4 regions of the Kitasatospora sp. NPDC001309 genome follow, and region 3 is predicted to be linked to each of the others. Evidence: riboswitches for the same ligand, from Rfam matches in the RefSeq annotation. Region 3 holds a riboswitch; each other region holds the start of a gene.

Region 1 (4,293 bases), on a different contig from region 3:
GTGACCGCCCTCGTCCCGGTCCGGCTCTCCGACAAGCTCCCACTCGGGGTCCTGGAGGGCGGCTCGGTCGAGGTGCGCAGCGCGGACGACCCCGGCGGCAGGGGCCACCGGGAGGAGTTCGACATCAAGGTCGTCGAGACGACCGGCGACTGACGCGACGGATCGCCCCACCGGTCACCGGCCGCCGGCGAGCGGCTGCCGGGCCTCCGATGACCGGTGGGGCGGGCTCGTGGTTACCGGTAGACGCGGACGTATTCGGCGGCCATGGTGATCGGGGTGTTCCCCTGCGGGGCCGGGTGGTACTTGCCGGCGCTCACCGAGAGGTTGAGGATCAGGTACGCCGAGAAGTTGGCCCCGACGCCCTTGCCGTCCGAGAACACCTTGACGCCGTTGACGTACCAGTCCACCGAGTTGGCGCCGTAGTAGGTGCCGATGGTCACCCACTGGTCGGTGCCGATGGCGCTCGCGTCGGTGTAGTAGTCGGGGTTGCCGGGGTTGACGTGGTTGGTCAGCTCCAGCAGGTTCGGGTTGTCGGGGTGGTACTCGAAGGAGTCGATCTCCCCGTTGCCGTTCTTCCAGGTCCACAGGGCGGGCCAGGCGCCGGTGCCGGCGGGCAGCTTGACCCGGGTCTCGGCGTAGTCGCCGGTCTTGACCTGGAAGCCCTCGGCGGAGCCCTCGGTGGTCAGGAAGCCGGTGTTCCAGGACTGCTTGCCGTTCTCCAGCGTCGGCCCGCCCGGGGTGGCGGTGAAGGTGGCGACGCCGTTCGCGACGGTGACGTTGTCCTTGTTCAGCCAGTCGAGCTTGTTGTCGTCCGGGTTGTGGTTCCCGTACTTGTACGAGGTGCTCTTGTCGCCGACCCAGCGCTGGCCCCAGTTGATCGGGCCGTTGAACTCGTCGGACCAGGTCAGCGACTTGCCGGCGATCGGGGAGGACGGCGCCGGGGTCGTCGGGGTGGCCGTGGCGGTGGGGGTCGGCGTCGCGGTCGGGCTCGCGGTGGGGGACGCGGTCGCGGTGGGCTTCGCCGTCGGGCTCGCGGTCGCGGTCGGGGAGGGGGTGGGCTTCGCCGTCGGGGTCGCCGTCGGGGACGGAGCCGGCGTGGGCGAACCCGTGGCCGAGACCACCAGCTGCTGCGAGGGCAGGTTGTGCCAGGCGCCGCCGAGGTCCTGCCAGAAGCCGAACTGGGTGTACGCCCCGGCGGCCAGGGTGCGGGCGGCGCTGGTGTAGGTGAGTCCGCCGGGGCAGATCTGCACGTTGCTCGCGTTGCCCGGGAAGTCCAGGTTGGTGCCGCGCGCGTCACGGACGCCGACGCCGACGGTCTTGGCGGTGAAGCAGGACGAGGAGTGCAGGGCCAGCGAGGCGGTGCCGGCCCTGCCGGCGACCATGGTGGCGGGGGCGAGCCGGTCCTGGGTGACGGTCGGGCCGGTGGCGGCCTGGGCGCCGGAGACGGACGGCAGGCCGAGCAGGCCGGCGCCGGTGATGGCGAGCGCCCCGGTCGTGGCGAGGGCGGCGTTGCGGCCGCGGTGGGACGGACGGGCGTGGCGGGGCGCGCGACGGCGCCGGGCAGGCTGGTGCATGGGGGTCCTCTGCCACGCCTGCGAGGTGAGCTGTCGGATTCGGGCTGCAGTTGCCCGGCCGCCTGTGGAGCGGCTTCACCCCTAGCCACGCCCCGCACGCTGGTGCGTACGGGCCGGGCGCTGACCTTGGTTCCCCCGCTCCCGTCCGCTGTGGTGCTCGGGTACTCGCCGGCGGGTGGACGGGACTCGGCGTCCCGGCGGCGGGGTCCGCGACAGCGGACGACGACTGCAGGCTAGGCAGGCCGTCCGTGGACGGACAACCTCATGGGGCCGGTTGTCGCGCAGCTCACAGTGGTGTCGATCAACGACGCTGCGTGGCGGCCGAGTTGATCAATGGAGCCGACGCCGACCCGCGGCCCCGCCGGGCCCGCCCGGGATGGGGGTCACACACGGTGCGCGGCGCGGCGGTGGCGGACCGTGTGTGACCGCCGTGGCGTGGAGCCGCCCGAGTCCGCCCCATCGGATAAATTGGAGCCCTGGGATTTTCCGCGGTGCACAAGAGCACCGGCCGGAGCCGTACGACCCGTCCCCCGTTCCAGAGAAGAGGTTCCGCCCCACCATGACCGCGTCCCTGCCCGCCTTCGCCGGCCGTACCTACGTCTTCCGGGCCGACAACGGCGCGGCCTTCCGCAACTCCTACTCGGCCGACGGCACCCGGCTGCGCTGGGAGGGCCTCGGTGAGTCGGCGGGCCAGTGGGAGGACGTGCGGCTGCACGTCGCCGAGGTCGCGCCGGAGATCTACTTCATCAGCTGGACGGAGCAGAGCGGGATCACCGTCAGTCACGTGATGGACCTCAACGCGCTGACCGTACGGGCCTTCTGGACCTTCGAGGGCGAGGGCGGCCGGGTCGGCCAGCTGCACACCGGGACGCTGGAACGGGTCGCCTGACCGGCGCCGGAACGCACCGAACCCCCGGGAGCCGAGGCTTCCGGGGGTTCGGTGCGTTCCGCGGGCGGCGCCGTCAGACGGTCTGGCCCGGGTGGCCCGGCTGGTTCGGGACCTTGAGGTGCTGGGACAGCCACTCCAGCGAGGACGGCAGCAGGGCGCTCCAGGTCTCGAAGTTGTGGCCGCCGTTCTCGAGCATGCTGTAGGAGACCTTCATCGGGCTCCTCGCGGCGTCGATGAACGCCTCGGTGTCGTGCTTGTAGTTGCCGTCGCCCTTCTTGGTGCCGGCCAGCAGCACGGAGACGTCCGGCTGCGGCATGTTCTTCAACCGCCACATCAGGTCGGCCTCGTCGCGGCGCTGCTTGCTGCCGCCGAAGAGGTCGCCGGTGGTCGGGTCGTCGGCCGCCTCGTAGTACCCGGACAGGGACACGGCGGTCGGGAAGACGTCCGGGTGGCGCATGGCCAGCTTGAGCGCGCAGTAGCCGCCGGTGGAGTTGCCCATGAAGGCCCAGGCCCGGGGGTCGGCCGAGACCCGGTAGCTGGCCTGGATCGCCGACGGGACGTCCTTGGTGAAGTACGTGTCGGACTGGGCGCCGCCCGGGATGTCCTCGCACTCGGTGTCCTGCGGCAGGGCGGGCGAGGGACGCATCAGGACCATGACGGTCGGCTGCATCCGGCCCTCCTGCAGCAGCTTGAGCGCGGCGCCCGGGTAGTTGAAGCGGGTGATCAGGTTCTCGGCGATTCCTGGGAATCCGGTGCTGACGATCACGGCCGGGAACTGCTTCTGCGCGTACTCGGGCTGGAAGTACTGCGGCGGCAGGTAGACGAAGCCCTCGGTCGACAGCCGGCTCTCCTTGCCGTCGATCCGGACCTTGCGGATCTCGCCGGACTGGCCGGGCTCACGGCCCATCGCGCCGCCGCCCTTGACCGACGCCTGGCCTATGGTCTCGACCAGCAGTCGGCCGGAGGCGTCCGCCTTGTTGTGGATGACGACCGGGCCGGTGCTGCCCGTGCCCATCAGGTCGTCCCAACTGCTGTAGAAGGCGAAGTAGTTGTTCGCCACCAGCCCGAGCGCGGCGAGCACCGCCAGCTGGGTCGCGAGCAGCGCGCCGATCCGGCCGAGCACCGCCTGCCAGCTCTTCCGGGCGAGTCTGGGCCAGAGCCAGACCGTGCCGACCATCACCACGACCGCCATCAGCACGGCCAGTGCCAGCACCTTGTGGCTCGTCAGACCCATGTTCCAGTTGCTCCCACGCCTCGAACTCCCGCCCCCTCCGCTCAGGGACATCCGAGGAGGTCACCCCGGTTCCCCCACCGGGGCGCGCGCACCAACCCTAGCGGGAGCTGGGAGGAAGCTGATCGGGGGCTGTGGGCAAGCGGCGAACAGATGACAGATTTCAACTTTCAGATAACAGATGACAGCGAACGGATAACAGATAACAGATTTCGAAAGTTGTTCTCTGTCATCTGTTCGCCGCTATCTGTTATCCGTCATCCGGCTGCTGTCACCTGTCCGCTGTCATCCGCTCACCGCTGGGTCGCTACTCCCCCGTCGGCCGGGCCCACAGGCGCAGCCCCGCCGTGAGTTCGCGCATGCAGCGGGCGCCGAGGTCCTGCGGGGACCCGGGGCCGGTGACGGCGGCATCGGAGCCGGCCCACTGCTCCAGGGCCACCCGGATCGCCGCCGTGGCCGCCGCCGCGGCCAGCCGGACCTCCAGCGGATCGGCGCCGTCCGGACAGCAGGCGGCCAGCACGCCCCGCAGCCGCGCCTCCGACGCGGCATGGACCCGCTGCCAGGTGCCGTCCAGCCGCGGGTCGCGCAGCAGGTCGCGG
Region 2 (4,293 bases), on a different contig from region 3:
CAGCCGGTGCAGGCCGAGCGCCCCGAAGGAGAACTCGCAGAGCAGTCCGGTGATCTCGCCCGCGTAGCCGCGGCCCCACACCGGGCGGCTCAGCACGTAGCCGAGGCGGGCCGAGCGGTACTCGCCGAGGGTGAGGGCGGCGTGCGCGACCGGCAGCGCGTCCTCCAGGTCCCCGGCGTCCCCGGCGTCCCCGGCGTCCTCGCGCCGGACGACGGCGAGCCGGTAGACGCCCCGCTCCTCGGCCATCGCCTCCTCCAGGTAGAGCTCGATCTGGTCGGCGCAGGTCTCGCGGTCGCGCGGCTCGAAGGGGAGGTAGCGGGTCACCTCCGGGTCGCCGTACAGCGCGTGCAGCGCGTCCACTTCCTCCGGGGTGTGGCGGTACTCGCGGAGGGCGAGTCTGGGGCCGGTGAGGCGTACGGGGACCATGGCTGCCGACCCTACCCGCGTCCGGCGGCTACCGTTCGGAACATGAACGACGAAGACCTGCGGCTCGCCCCGCGCACCAGGGCCGCCGACCTGCTCGCCTGGGCGGCCGGCCAGGACCGCGCGCCGGTGGCCGAAGCGCCGCTGCGCGCGGTGCTGGCGCTGCTGGAGCTGGGCGGGGGCAGGATGCACGACGGCTGGCCCGAACTCACCTCCGACGAGGTGGAGCACCTGCTGTACGAGCGGCTCCACCTCTACGTCCAACCCGCGCCGGAGCAGGACCCGCTCGCCTACGGCGAGGCCGTACGGCTGCTGGTCGACCACCAGCGGGCCGCGAAGCGGCTCAACGCCAAGCGCCAGGAGCGGCTGCACGCCGAGGCCGAGTGGCAGGGCGAGGTCGCGGCCGGGCTGCTGCACCGCGCCGACCTGGTGACCTGGCCCCGGCTGTACGCGGTGCTGCTGCACGCCCACGGGGTGGACGTGACGGACCCGGCGGCCGTCCGGGACTGGCTGGCGGGCTTCGCCGCGCTCGACGAGGAGCAGCGGCTGGCCGGGTACGAGGCGCTGACCACGACCGGCTGGCTGGACGAACCGGACGAGCAGGGCTGGGGGCCGGGCCGGGTGCTGTCCGTCGGCATGGCCACCGACGGCGCGCGGCTGCTGCTGGAGCAGGGCCTGATGCGGCGCAGCTACCGCAACCTGGCCGAGCTGAACGCGTTGGGGCGCCCGATGCCGGACGAACTGACCGGTGGCTTCGAGGAGTTCGAGGCGGCGGCGGCCGAGGCGGCGCTCGACCTGCTCGGCGAATGGACGGTGCCCGGGCTGCCGCGCCTGCTGGTGGAGGAGTTCCCGGAGCTCGCGCCGGAGCCGGGAGCGGCCGAGATCGACGCCTACCTGGCGCAGCTGCCCGCGGAGGAGCAGGAGGAGCAGGAGGAGCCGGAGGGGTCGGAGGAGCCTCAGGAGCAGGAGCAGCAGTGAGCCGACGTGGCAGGGCCCCGGGCGTGCGCCGCCCGGGGCCCTGCCACGTCCGTCGGTCCTACGGGGTGAGGCCGCGCTGCTGGAGCCAGGTCTCCGGGTCGACCGGGGCGCCGCCGCCGGGGCGGACCTCCAGGTGCAGGTGCGGGCCGGTGACGTTGCCGGTCGCGCCGACCTTGCCGATCTGCTGGCCGGCGGTGACCTTGCCGGAGCCCTTGATGATCGAGGAGAGGTGGCAGTACCAGATCTCGGTGCCGTCGGGCAGGGTCTCGACGATCCGGTAGCCGTACGAGCCGGACCAGCCGGCCGAGGTGACGGTGCCCTGGCCGACGGCGTAGACCGCGGTGCCGGTGTCGGCCGCGAAGTCCAGGCCGGTGTGCAGGTGGGCCCAGTAGCGGGCGCTCTGGCCGTAGTGGGCGGAGAGGTCGTAGTCCTTGACCGGCAGGGTGAGGGCGGCGGCCTTGGCCCGCTCGGCCTCCTCGGCGGCGCGCTTGGCCTCCGCCTCCTTGGCGGCGGCCTTGGCCTCGGCCTCCTGGGCGGCCTGGACCCGGGCGCCCTCCTCGGCGGCGGTGCGCTGGCTGTCGGCCTGCTGCTGGATCCGGGCGGCGAGCGCGAGGCCGGGGTCGGCGGCCAGGGCGACCGTCTCGTCCGGGGCCTCGACGGCGGGCGCGGCGGCCGGGGTCGCGGAGGCGAAGCCGGTGGCGCCCAGGGTGGCGGCGACGGCGGTGACGCCGAGCAGCGGGGAGGCGCCGCGGGTCTGACGCGGCATCCGGTGGCGGTTGGCCTCGGCTTCCGGGGCGTACGGCTCGGCCGGTCCGGCGGACCCGCCGTCGCGGGGCTCGGCACCGTGCGGGCCGGGGTGGTCGAGGAGCCGGGTACCGGCTGCGGGGCCGGCCGGGTGTGCCGGGGTGTGCGTCGACGCCACGGAGGCGCGCTCCTTTCCTTCCTTCGCGCCTACCGGGTTAGCTGACGGGTTCGGAGCAGGAAGGTCTCCTACGGCCGGGCCGGAGCCCCGCCGATTCACCCCAAGGAACGTGGTTCCCCGGCTCCCTGACCTGCCCGGAGGCCGGTCGGTGGGATTAGGCGACGGCGCACGGTGCCGTCTGGGTACGGCATTGACGACCGCGCTGCGTTATCAGACGTTAATCCTAGGACGCTCCGATTCCAAGCCATCCGCTCGGGGTCGCTGGGAACAGGTGATCGGACGTCAACGAACGACCCCTCAGCCACCCGGCCCATCTGAGTACTCCTACTCATGTGCGACCCGGCCGCCCCGCCGCATCCTGGCGCCATGAGCACACCGATGCAGTCACGGACCACGGCCGCGTACTTCGTCCAGGCCGTCCTCTCCTTCGCCCTCTCCGGCACCGCCCTCGCCGCCGGGATCGCCTACCTGCCGGTCGGCGGCTGGACCCGGGCCTTCCTCGGGATCGGCCTCCTCTACACCGTCACCTCCTCGTTCACGCTGGCCAAGGTGGTCCGGGACCGGCAGGAGTCCTCGGACACCGTCGCCCGGGTCGACCAGGCCCGGCTGGAGAAGCTGCTCAGCGAGCACGACCCCTTCCGGATCGAGGGGGCGTGAACGGAAGGGCGCCCCCGGTACCGGCCGGACGCTTGACGGCTAAGGCTATTAGCCTTAGCTTTATGGCTACAGGCAGAAACGAGCGAGTCGGCGGAGGCCACCATGAACGGCACCAGCACCCCGAGCACCCAGTACCTCGACGTCCCCGGCGGCCGCCTCGCCTACGACGACACCCGGCAGGGCGACGGCACCCCCGTCGTCCTCCTCCCCGGAATGCTCGACTCCCGCCGCGCCTACCGGCACCTGCACCCGCTGCTCACCGCCGCCGGCCACCGGGTCGTCACCATGGACCTGCGCGGCTTCGGCGACTCCTCGATCGTCTGGGACGACTACGGCCCCGCCGCCGTCGCCACCGACGTCCTCGCCCTGCTCGACCACCTCGGCATCGAACGGGCCGTCCTGGTCGGGCAGTCCTACACCGGGGCGACGGTCGTCAAGGTCGCCGGCGACGCACCCCAGCGGGTCGCCGGGATCGCCCTGATCGACGCCTTCGTCGAACACCGCGCCAACGCCCTCATGCAGGGCGTCATGGTCGTCATGGGCGCCGCCATGGTCCGGTGGCCCGGCGTCTGGGGCTTCTACCTGCGCAAGATGGCCTACCCCGGCCCCCGCCCCGCCGACCTCGACGGCTACGTCGACGGACTCGTCGCCGCCCTGCGCACCCCCGGCCGGCGGACCGCCACCCGCGGCCACGTCACCGGCGACTCCGCACCCGTCGGCTGGTGCGCGGCCGTCCGCTGCCCGGCCCTCGTCCTCATGGGCAGCAAGGACCCCGACTTCCCGAAGCCCGAGGCCGTCGCCGACCTCCAGGCCGAGAAGCTCGGCGCCCGCAAGGTGATGATCGAAGGGTCCGGGCACTACCCGATGGCCGACAACCCGCAGGCCGTCGCCGACGCCCTGCTGCCCTTCCTCGCCGAACTCGCCTGAACCCCCGCCCGTACGGAGAAACGAAGCCATGCCCCGCGTAGGACTGACCCCCGATCAGGTCGTCGACCACGCCCTCGCCCTCATCGACGACCAGGGCGGTGAAGCCCTCACCCTCGCCTCCGTCGCCACCCGGGCCGGCGTCGCCACCCCCTCGCTGTACAAGCACGTCAGCGGCGGACTCGGCGAACTACGGCGCCTCATCGCCGTCCGGGTCACCGAGGAGCTCGCCGACCGGCTCGCGGACGCCGCCGTCGGCCGCAGCGGGGACGACGCCGTCACCGCCGTCCTACGCGCCTACCAGGCCTACGCCACCGCGCACCCCCACCGCTACGCCGCCCTCCCCCAGGCACCCCAGCCCGACGACGACCTCACCCGCGCCGCCACCC
Region 3 (4,293 bases):
GCGGTGAAGAGCCGGGAGGAGAACAGGCCGAGCGGCAGCATCGGGTCGGGCGTGCGCCGCTCGACGGCCACGAAGGCGGCGGCCAGCAGCAGGCCGATCGCACCGGTGACCCAGACGGCGGGGGACAGTCCCTCCCCGGCGGCGGTGAGCGCGTAGGTGACGGCGCCGAGCGCGAGGGCGGCGAGCAGGGCGCCGGGCACGTCGAAGCGGCCGGCGGCGGACTCGTCCCGGCTCTCCGGGACGTAACGGGAGGTCACCGCGATCACGGCGGCGGCCAGCGGCAGGTTCAGCAGGAAGATCCAGCGCCAGCCCGGGCCGTCCACCAGCCAGCCGCCGAGGAAGGGGCCGACGGCCGCCGACACCCCGCCCAGGCCGGACCAGAGGCCGACCGCCGCCGAGCGGTCGTCCGGGTAGAAGACCGCCTGGAGCATGGCGAGCGAGCCCGGGGTGAGCAGCGCGCCGCCGATGCCCTGGACGGCGCGGGCGGCGATCAGCACGTGGATGGTCGGGGCCGCGGCGCAGGCCGCGGAGGCGACGGCGAACCAGACCACGCCGATCAGGAAGACCCGGCGCCGTCCGTAGCGGTCGCCGAGGGCGCCGCCGAGCAGGATCAGGCCGGCCAGGGTGAGCAGATAGGCGTTCAGGGTCCATTGCAGGGAGGCGAGGGAGGCGCCGAGGTCGGCGCCGATCCGGGGCAGGGCGACGTTGACGACGGTGCCGTCGAGCATCGCCATGCTGGAGCCGAGCACTGTCGCGAGGAGTACCCAGCGGCCCTGCGCGGTGCCCAGGCGCAGAGTGCCGGCTTGAGAGGTGGCCACGGGCCGAATCCTGCGCCCGCCGGGGCGTACGTGACAAGGGTCACCGGGTGGTGTGTCGGTCGGTGGCGGTGCGTGAACGGACGGTCGCACGGGGGTGGTCCCGGCGGCGCAGGGTGGTGGATCAGTGGCGCCGGGTGAATGGATCGTGCACGGAGCGTGCAAGGGATCATTCGGAGGGTGACGGGGCCGCGGGGGTTGTTGCCGATTCAAGAGATCGACATTGCTTCACCCGAACGGATGAGTTTTAGTTCAGCGACCGCCCGGCCAGTCCGGACGGATCCACCGGGTGGAACGCCGAGTCCTGCCGCTGCCCGGTGGCTCGCACCGAACTCTGTACGGCAGGAGCGGGGGACCCACAGGTAAGTCGCCGGACCGGAGTTCGCGCCTTTTCGGGCGCGGACCACCAGGGCCGGCTTGGGGTGAAGCCGCACATGCGGCCGGGCAACTCCAGCCCGAACCCGACAGCTCACCTCGCAGGCGTCGGAGAGGAAAATTCCATGCCTGCACAGGCTCGTCGTATCGCCCTGCCCCGTGCCGCCCGCATCGGCATCGCCACCGCCGTCACCGGGGCCTCGTTCGTCCTGCCGCTCGTGACCGCGATGAGCGCCCAGGCGCACACCGCCCCGGCGGCCACCACCGCCCCGGCCGCTTCCGGGGCCGCCGCTCCGGCTGCCGCCCCGGCCGCCCAGCAGAGCTACCGCGTCGTCAGCGGTGACACCCTGTCGAAGATCGCCGACGCCAAGAACGTCGAGGGCGGCTGGCACGCGCTGTACGAGCAGAACCGCTCGGTGGTCGGCGCCGACCCGAACCTGATCTTCCCCGGTCAGCAGCTGGCCCTCGCCGGTCACGCCGCCGCTCCGGCGAAGCCTGCCGCCCCGGCCAAGCCGGCCGCTCCGGCGAAGTCCGCCGCGCCGGTCACCCAGGACACCTCCGCTGCCGCGGACTCCCAGGTGCAGGTCCGGACCGAGGCCGCCAAGCCCGGCGCCCAGGTGCAGACCCAGGTTCAGACCGCCGCCCCGGCCCAGGCCGTGACCGCGGCCCCGGTCGCCGCCACCTCCGGCTACGTCGCCCCGCTCGCCAACCCCGTGCTGGGCGAGGCCTACGGCGTGGCCGGCTCGATGTGGGCCTCCGGCCACCACACCGGCCAGGACTTCGTCGCCTCCACCGGCACCCCGCTGCGCGCCGTCGCCAACGGTGTCGTGGTGAAGGCCGGCAGCGACGGCGCCTACGGCAACGAGGTCGAGATCAAGCTCGCCGACGGCAAGTACGCCCAGTACGCGCACCTGTCCTCGATCGGCGTGAGCGTCGGTCAGACCGTCACCGCCGGCCAGCAGCTCGGCCTCTCCGGTGCGACCGGCAACGTGACCGGCCCGCACCTGCACTTCGAGATCCGTACCGGTTCCGAGTACGGCTCGGACATCGACCCGGTCGCCTACCTGCGGGCGCACGGCGTCGCGCTCTGACCCTCCGGGGCCTTCCGCAGGAACGTGTGAACCACCGCTGGTGCGGGGCGAATCGACGCCCGGGATGGTCATGTCGGGTGACCGCTCGACCGGGTGATCGCCGCACCGGTGGACCTGGGCGCGGGACACGCCCAAGGCCGGCCCGGCCGTACGGGACAACCTCTCGTACGGCCGGGCCGGCCGCTGCCGTTCTCCGCTCGGTCGTCGTGGTCCACGGGTACGTCTCGTATTCGCGCTGACTGCGCCGACTGCGGCGGCGGTCAGGGGCGGCGGGCCGGGAGGCCGTGTTCGGCGGCGGCCATCAGGTCGTGCATCCGGTGGCCGAAGTCCTCGGTGTCGCAGGCGGGTTCGGGGAAGACCAGGCGGACGTCGCGGTGGCCGTGCGAGTGGTCCAGGCGCAGTACCAGGCCGTGGCGGTCCAGGGCGAGCGGGCGGACGGCCGGGCCGTGGGTGAGCAGCGCCGGGTCGAGCAGCCGGGTGAGCAGGTCGAGGGCGTCGGCGTGGTCGTCGGCCAGGTGGGTGAGCAGGGCGGCCTCGTGACGGGCCAGCGGGTCGGGGGCGGCGAGGGAGAGGTCGGCGGCGGTGAGCGCGCCGGTGCCGTACGGGGTGGCGAGGACGGCGTGGGCGACGTCGACCCGCAGGTGGACGCTGAGGCCGTCGTCGGCGAGGTGGGCCAGGTGCAGCCGGCCGGCCAGGGTGAGTCGGCCGCGGATGCGGTCGCGGACGGCCACGGGGGAGACGTCGGTGACGTCGAGCACGACGGCCAGGCCGTCGGTGGCGGTGGCGCCGGCGAGGGCCGCGACGAGCGGGGCGTCCAGCGGGGCGCGCAGGCGCAGCCGGGAGCCGTGGACGGAGACCGGGGTGTCCAGGTCGTGGTGCTCGCCGAGGGCGCGGACGGTGAGCGAGGAGGTCGCGCTGAGCAGGCTGCGGACCCGCTCGGCGGTGGTGGGCTCGGGCACCTCGGCGTCACCGGCGGTGATGCTCATGAACGGACCTCCTGTTGGTTAGGTGAGGCTAACCTAATGTCCCCCTGGAGGTGTGGCAAGTGGGCGGGCGGTGGTGCGGCGGCGTGGCCGGGTGGGGATGCGCCGAGGGCCCGGACGCGTTGGTGGCGTCCGGGCCCTCGGGGTGTCGCGGCAGCGGGTCGGGCCGTCAGGCCGCCGGGCGGTCAGGCGGTCAGGTGGTCAGCCGATGACGGCCTGGGCGTCGATCTCCACCAGCATCGGCTCCTGCGGCAGTTCGACGAAGATCGTGGTGCGGCACGGCTTCACCCCGCCGGGCTTGACGTTCTCCTCGATGAACTCGGCGTAGACCTCGTTCATCAGCGGGAAGTCGGCGCGCTTGGTGAGGTAGACGCGGAACATCACCACGTCCTCGATGGTGGCGCCGCCGGCCTCGACGATGGCCTTGACGTTCTCCAGGGTGCGGCGGGTCTGCGCCTTCACGTCGCCGTGGTGGAGGTACTCGCCGGTCGCCGGATCCTGCGGGCCCTGGCCGGAGACCTGGAGGATCGGGCCCTTGCGGACGCCCTGGGAGAACATCCAGGCCGGGGCCGGGGCGCCGTCGGTGCGGATCTCGGTCTTGTCGGAGGACATCGGGGTCGGGACTCCTTGCGGTCGGGGACGGTGCGGTGACGGTTCGTCAGTTGTGGTCGGGGCGGCCGCAGTCGGCCGAGACCGCCCGGGCGGTCGCGAGCAGCTGCGGGAGGAGGTCCAGCACCTGCTCGTACGGGAGGAGGACGTCCGGGACGGAGATGGAGGCGGCGGCGACCACCCGGCCGCTGGCGTCCCGGATCGGGGCGGCGACGCAGTTGATGAAGGCCTCGTGCTCGGCGTGGTCCTGCGCCCAGCCCTGGGCCGCGACCTTCTCCAGCTCGGCGAGCAGCGCCTCGGGCGTGGTGAGGGTGCGTTCGGTGTGCGGGGTGAAGTCGATCCCGGCCACCACCCGGCGGCGCTCGGGCAGCGGGAGGTCGGCCAGCAGGACCTTGGAGACGGCGGCGCTGTGCAGGGCGG
Region 4 (4,293 bases), on a different contig from region 3:
CGGCCGGGTCGAGATCGGTGGACGGCACCGGCGCTCGGCCTAGGGCCCGCCCCGTGGCCCAGGCCGGCCGAGGAACGACCCGGGAGGACCACACCCCGGGACCTCCGGCCCGCCCGCGCGCCGGGCCGGGACGTGATCAGTGCGCCGAAGGCGGCTGCCCGCTCCCACTCCGGGCGCTCCCACACCGGACACTCCCACTCCGGGCACTCCGGCTCCGGGCACTCCGGCTCCAGGCACTCCGGCTCCGGGCCCGGACAAAGACAAAGGCCGTCGTGGTGTCAGCACCCACGACGGCCCCCCGATGGTGGAGCAGCGGCCGGTCAGACCGCGAGGTGGTCGAACTCCCCGTCCTTGGCACCCAGCAGCAGGGCCGCGATCTCGGCCCGGGTGTAGATGAGCGCCGGGCCGTCCGGGAAGCGCGAGTTGCGCATCGCCACGTCGCCGCCCGGCAGGGCCGCGAACTCGACGCAGTTTCCCTGGGAGTTGCTGTGCCGGCTCTTCTGCCAGACCACCCCCGTGAGGTCGGCGGCGGCCATCCCGTTGTGGGCGTGGTCGGAACCGTGCGTGTCCTGCGAGTCGTGCATAGAAGTCTCCCGAAGAGCTCCGGAGTTGTCGTCCAGCGCGGCGCCCCGGCACCCGCCGAACGAACGGACCGGCCCCGTACCGGCCCGGCACAACGCCTCACTTGACGTGATGATAGCCGCAGTGCACGTGCATCAGCACGGGACATTGCAGGTGCACGAGGCTTTTCGACGGTCGCCGCGAACTCTTCACGGACCCTTCTCCTGACGGTACGTAAACGGACATAGGCGACTGAATCGACGGTTCGTCCATAACCGGCCGTGAGCGGTTCCCCGCTGAATGTTGATCTTCGAATGCCGGGAGTCGCCCTCCCGTGACCCTCCGTCAGGCCGCCCGGCGGCTGTGAGACATCTCACGCGACTCCGGTGCAACGCGCCACCCCGCGGGACACGTCAGGGCAACTGAGGGACTCCGTACGGGGCTTGGGCGAGGAATGTCCGGATTGTGGGCAATCGCCCCGGACCGGGGCGGCCGGGACACGACCTCCGCACCGCGACCGCCCGAAGCCCGTACGGCAGCCGACTGCAGGCCTGACGGGCAGATGTCCTACGATCTCCGGCATGAGCACCGCAGCCATCCCGGGCGCGCCACTGCCCGTCCGCACTCCAGGTTCCCGTGCGCGGGGGCGCCACCGCCGCCCCGAGCGCCCCGAGATCCGCACCGGCTCGCCGGCCCTGGTGCTCGCCGTACCCGCGACCGCGGGGCCCGAGTCCCGTTCGGTCGTCGAGGAACTCCTCTCGATCGTCCGCAGTGAGCACACCGGCGTCCAGGCCGCGGTCGGCTACCTCCCGGCCGCCGACGCCGCGGCCGCGGACCCGCAGGAGCGCACCGTCGCGGAGCTGCTGGAGGCGGCCGCCGAGGCCGGACTGCCGACGCCCGTGGTGGTGCCGCTGGTCCCGGGCCCGCACGACTTCCTGACCGGGCTTCACGCCCTCGCCGCCCAGTACGGCGCGACCGTCACCGACGCGCTGGGCCCGCACCCGCTGCTGGCCGAGGCCGTCCACGTCCGGCTGTCCGAGGCCGGGCTGGCGCGGGCCGACCGGGCCCGGCTGTTCGCCATCGCGACCGCCGCGGACGGCGTGGTCCTGACCACCGTCGGCGGCGAGGACGCGGCCGCCGCGGCCGGGATCACCGGCGTGCTGCTGGCCGCCCGACTGGCCGTGCCGGTCGTCGCCGCCGCGCTCGACGTGCCCGGCTCCGTCGCCGCCGCCGTCGGCCACCTCCGGGAGACCGGCTCCGAGCGCCCGGCCCTGGCCCCGCTCGTCATCGGCCCGGAGGCGGACCCGGAGCTGCTCGCCACGGCCGCCGAGGAGACCGGCTGCCCGTCGGCCGCGCCGCTGGGCGCCTACCCGACGGTCGGCCAGCTGATCGCCTCCACCTACCTGGCCGCCCTGCCGGTGCCGACGGCGGAGGAGCTCGCCGAGGCCGAGGCGGAGGCCGCGGCCGCCGTCGGGGCCGGGGAGGGCTCCCGACGCGCCCACGCGGCCGCCGAAGGGCCCGTGGAGGGCTAGCACGACCCACTGAACGCCCGTCGGCCACCGCCGGCGGACCCGCACTGCCGAAAGGGCCCGGAACGACCTCGTTCCGGGCCCTTTCGGCGTGTTCCGATTCACCCCGCTGGTGCGCTAAGCGGGCAATGCGGCGCAATGTCCGTTTCCAGCTCATTTGTCAATGGACACTCGGCGAATGACGGGCGCGTTCCCCAGCGCGCGATTCACTACCGCTCCCCCGCGCCTCGGGCGCGCGCCCCTTGTGCCCCAACGCTCCGTCACCTCTTTTCTGAGGCGGAGCCAGTTATGAGAATCCGCTGCGATATTGCCGGAAAACGATCATTTACGATCATGAATTACGGCCCATTTGACGTTTTCCACTAAACCGTGATGCGCATCACAGGTATTTGCAGTTTTAACTTAAGTCTGCTTAACGTGCTCCCCGTTCGTGACCACACGGACCCAGTTCATCCGCGACGCCGAGTCCTGCCGTCGGATGTCCTGGCAGCGCGAAATCGCATCACGGCAGGAGCGGGGGAACCACAGGTAAGTCGCCCCGGACCGTTTTCCGGAACGGTCCAGGGCTAGGGGTGAAGCCGCGCCCACAGCGCGGCCGGGCAACTCCAGCCCGAATCCGACAGCTCACCTCGCAGGCGTGGGAGAGGACCGCGTCTTCATGCTGCCTTCCAACGGCAACCGCCTGTCCAGCCGCACCCGTCGCGTGATCGCCGCCCTCGGCGTCGCCGGCGTCGGCCTCACCGTCCCCTGCCTCACCACCGGCACCGCGAACGCCGCCTCCGTCGCCACCTGGGACAAGGTCGCCCAGTGCGAGAGCAGCGGCAACTGGAGCATCAACACCGGCAACGGCTTCTACGGCGGCCTCCAGTTCACCTCCAGCACCTGGGCCGCCTTCGGCGGCACCAGCTACGCCCCGCAGGCCGACCAGGCCACCAAGGACCAGCAGATCTCCGTCGCCGAGAAGGTCCTTGCCTCGCAGGGCCCCGGCGCCTGGCCGGTCTGCTCCGTCCAGGCCGGTCTGACCAAGGGCGGCGCCGCGCCCACCGTCGACACCTCGGCCGGCTCCACCGCGGCCAAGCCCGCCGCCAAGCCGGCCGCCCCGAGCAAGCCGGCCGCGAAGCCCGCCGCCCCCGCGCAGGACCAGGCCCAGGCCTCCGACGACGCCGCGGCCGCCTCCGCCCCGTCCGCCGACAGCACCTGGGCCCAGAAGCGCCAGGCGCAGGCCCAGGCCGGCGGCTACACCGTCGTCGACGGCGACTGGCTGTCCTCGATCGCCGACAAGCACAACGTCCAGGGCGGCTGGCAGCGGCTGTACGACCTCAACCGCAGCACCCTGACCGAGGGCCCGGACACCATCTACCCGGGCCAGCAGCTGACCTTCGGTGACGGCACCTCGGCCCAGGCCGACGGCTCCGCCGCCAAGTCCGGCTCGGACTTCACCTGGTTCGACCGCTCGAAGAAGGCCGGCCAGGCCTCGAACGGCGGTGCCGTGAACGCCAAGCCGACCGCCCAGAGCAAGCCGTCCGCCACCAAGCCCGCGTCGAAGCCCGCCGCCCAGGCGCAGACCCCGGCCCCGGCCCCGGCCGCCTCCGGCAGCATGGCCGCCGCGGTCTCCTTCGCCCAGTCGAAGGTCGGCCAGGCGTACGTCTACGGCGGCACCGGCAACGGCGGCTGGGACTGCTCCGGCCTGACCCAGGCCGCGCTGCGCGCCGCGGGCATCAACATCCCGCGCGTCGCCGCCGACCAGGCCGCCGCCAGCACCCACGTCTCGCTGGACAGCCTGCAGCCGGGCGACCTGCTGTTCTGGTCCAACAACGGCCAGGACTCGGGCGTCTACCACGTCGCCATCTACATCGGCAACGGCCAGTACGTCGAGGCCGCCAACCCGAGCTCGGGCGTCCGTCTCCAGACCGTCGCCAACTGGGCCCCGGACTTCGCCGGCCGGGTCTGAGCGACCAGGGACCGCGCGGCCGCCGACGGCTGACGCCGGAGCCCCGGGAGGAGCCTCCGCTCCTCCCGGGGCTCCGGCGTGCCCGTACACCCAGCCGGTCCGACCGACCGCCGGCCGACCGGACCGGCCGATCTGACAGATCCGGACCGACCGCCCCCGGGCACAGCACGCCGACGGGCCCCGGAGAGCAACCGCCCTCCGGGGCCCGTCGGTCGGCCCGGTCCGCCCGGACCACCCGTTCTCAGCGCGCGC

Evidence for each region. A riboswitch is a leader RNA that binds a small molecule or an ion and turns the genes downstream of it on or off. The one in region 3 is predicted to bind cyclic di-AMP.
Region 1: linked by a shared signal. The riboswitch ahead of ACFY2K_RS05775 (hypothetical protein) and the one ahead of ACFY2K_RS18830 (peptidoglycan DD-metalloendopeptidase family protein) in region 3 are both predicted to bind cyclic di-AMP.
Region 2: linked by a shared signal. The riboswitch ahead of ACFY2K_RS33465 (M23 family metallopeptidase) and the one ahead of ACFY2K_RS18830 (peptidoglycan DD-metalloendopeptidase family protein) in region 3 are both predicted to bind cyclic di-AMP.
Region 4: linked by a shared signal. The riboswitch ahead of ACFY2K_RS29520 (transglycosylase family protein) and the one ahead of ACFY2K_RS18830 (peptidoglycan DD-metalloendopeptidase family protein) in region 3 are both predicted to bind cyclic di-AMP.

What each region holds. Positions count from the first base shown of each region.
Region 1 is NZ_JBIAXC010000004.1:95,628-99,920, forward strand. Features, by position in the region: gene ACFY2K_RS05770 (hypothetical protein) at 1-153, shown strand, start outside; gene ACFY2K_RS05775 (hypothetical protein) at 234-1,574, opposite strand; cyclic di-AMP (ydaO/yuaA leader) riboswitch at 1,582-1,689, opposite strand; gene ACFY2K_RS05780 (MoaF N-terminal domain-containing protein) at 2,134-2,463, shown strand; gene ACFY2K_RS05785 (alpha/beta hydrolase) at 2,537-3,697, opposite strand; gene ACFY2K_RS05790 (TetR/AcrR family transcriptional regulator) at 4,002-4,293, opposite strand, start outside.
Region 2 is NZ_JBIAXC010000044.1:24,675-28,967, forward strand. Features, by position in the region: gene ACFY2K_RS33455 (GNAT family N-acetyltransferase) at 1-426, opposite strand, end outside; gene ACFY2K_RS33460 (hypothetical protein) at 469-1,401, shown strand; gene ACFY2K_RS33465 (M23 family metallopeptidase) at 1,460-2,323, opposite strand; cyclic di-AMP (ydaO/yuaA leader) riboswitch at 2,336-2,494, opposite strand; gene ACFY2K_RS33470 (YiaA/YiaB family inner membrane protein) at 2,690-2,980, shown strand; gene ACFY2K_RS33475 (alpha/beta fold hydrolase) at 3,083-3,907, shown strand; gene ACFY2K_RS33480 (TetR/AcrR family transcriptional regulator) at 3,936-4,293, shown strand, end outside.
Region 3 is NZ_JBIAXC010000017.1:36,663-40,955, forward strand. Features, by position in the region: gene ACFY2K_RS18825 (MFS transporter) at 1-818, opposite strand, end outside; cyclic di-AMP (ydaO/yuaA leader) riboswitch at 1,131-1,313, shown strand; gene ACFY2K_RS18830 (peptidoglycan DD-metalloendopeptidase family protein) at 1,316-2,281, shown strand; gene ACFY2K_RS18835 (DUF2470 domain-containing protein) at 2,542-3,267, opposite strand; gene ACFY2K_RS18840 (RidA family protein) at 3,466-3,876, opposite strand; gene ACFY2K_RS18845 (IclR family transcriptional regulator) at 3,923-4,293, opposite strand, start outside.
Region 4 is NZ_JBIAXC010000034.1:103,092-107,384, reverse strand. Features, by position in the region: gene ACFY2K_RS29535 (ATP-binding protein) at 1-43, shown strand, start outside; gene ACFY2K_RS29530 (DUF397 domain-containing protein) at 321-584, opposite strand; gene ACFY2K_RS29525 (hypothetical protein) at 1,143-2,093, shown strand; cyclic di-AMP (ydaO/yuaA leader) riboswitch at 2,571-2,741, shown strand; gene ACFY2K_RS29520 (transglycosylase family protein) at 2,749-4,041, shown strand; gene ACFY2K_RS29515 (LacI family DNA-binding transcriptional regulator) at 4,283-4,293, opposite strand, start outside.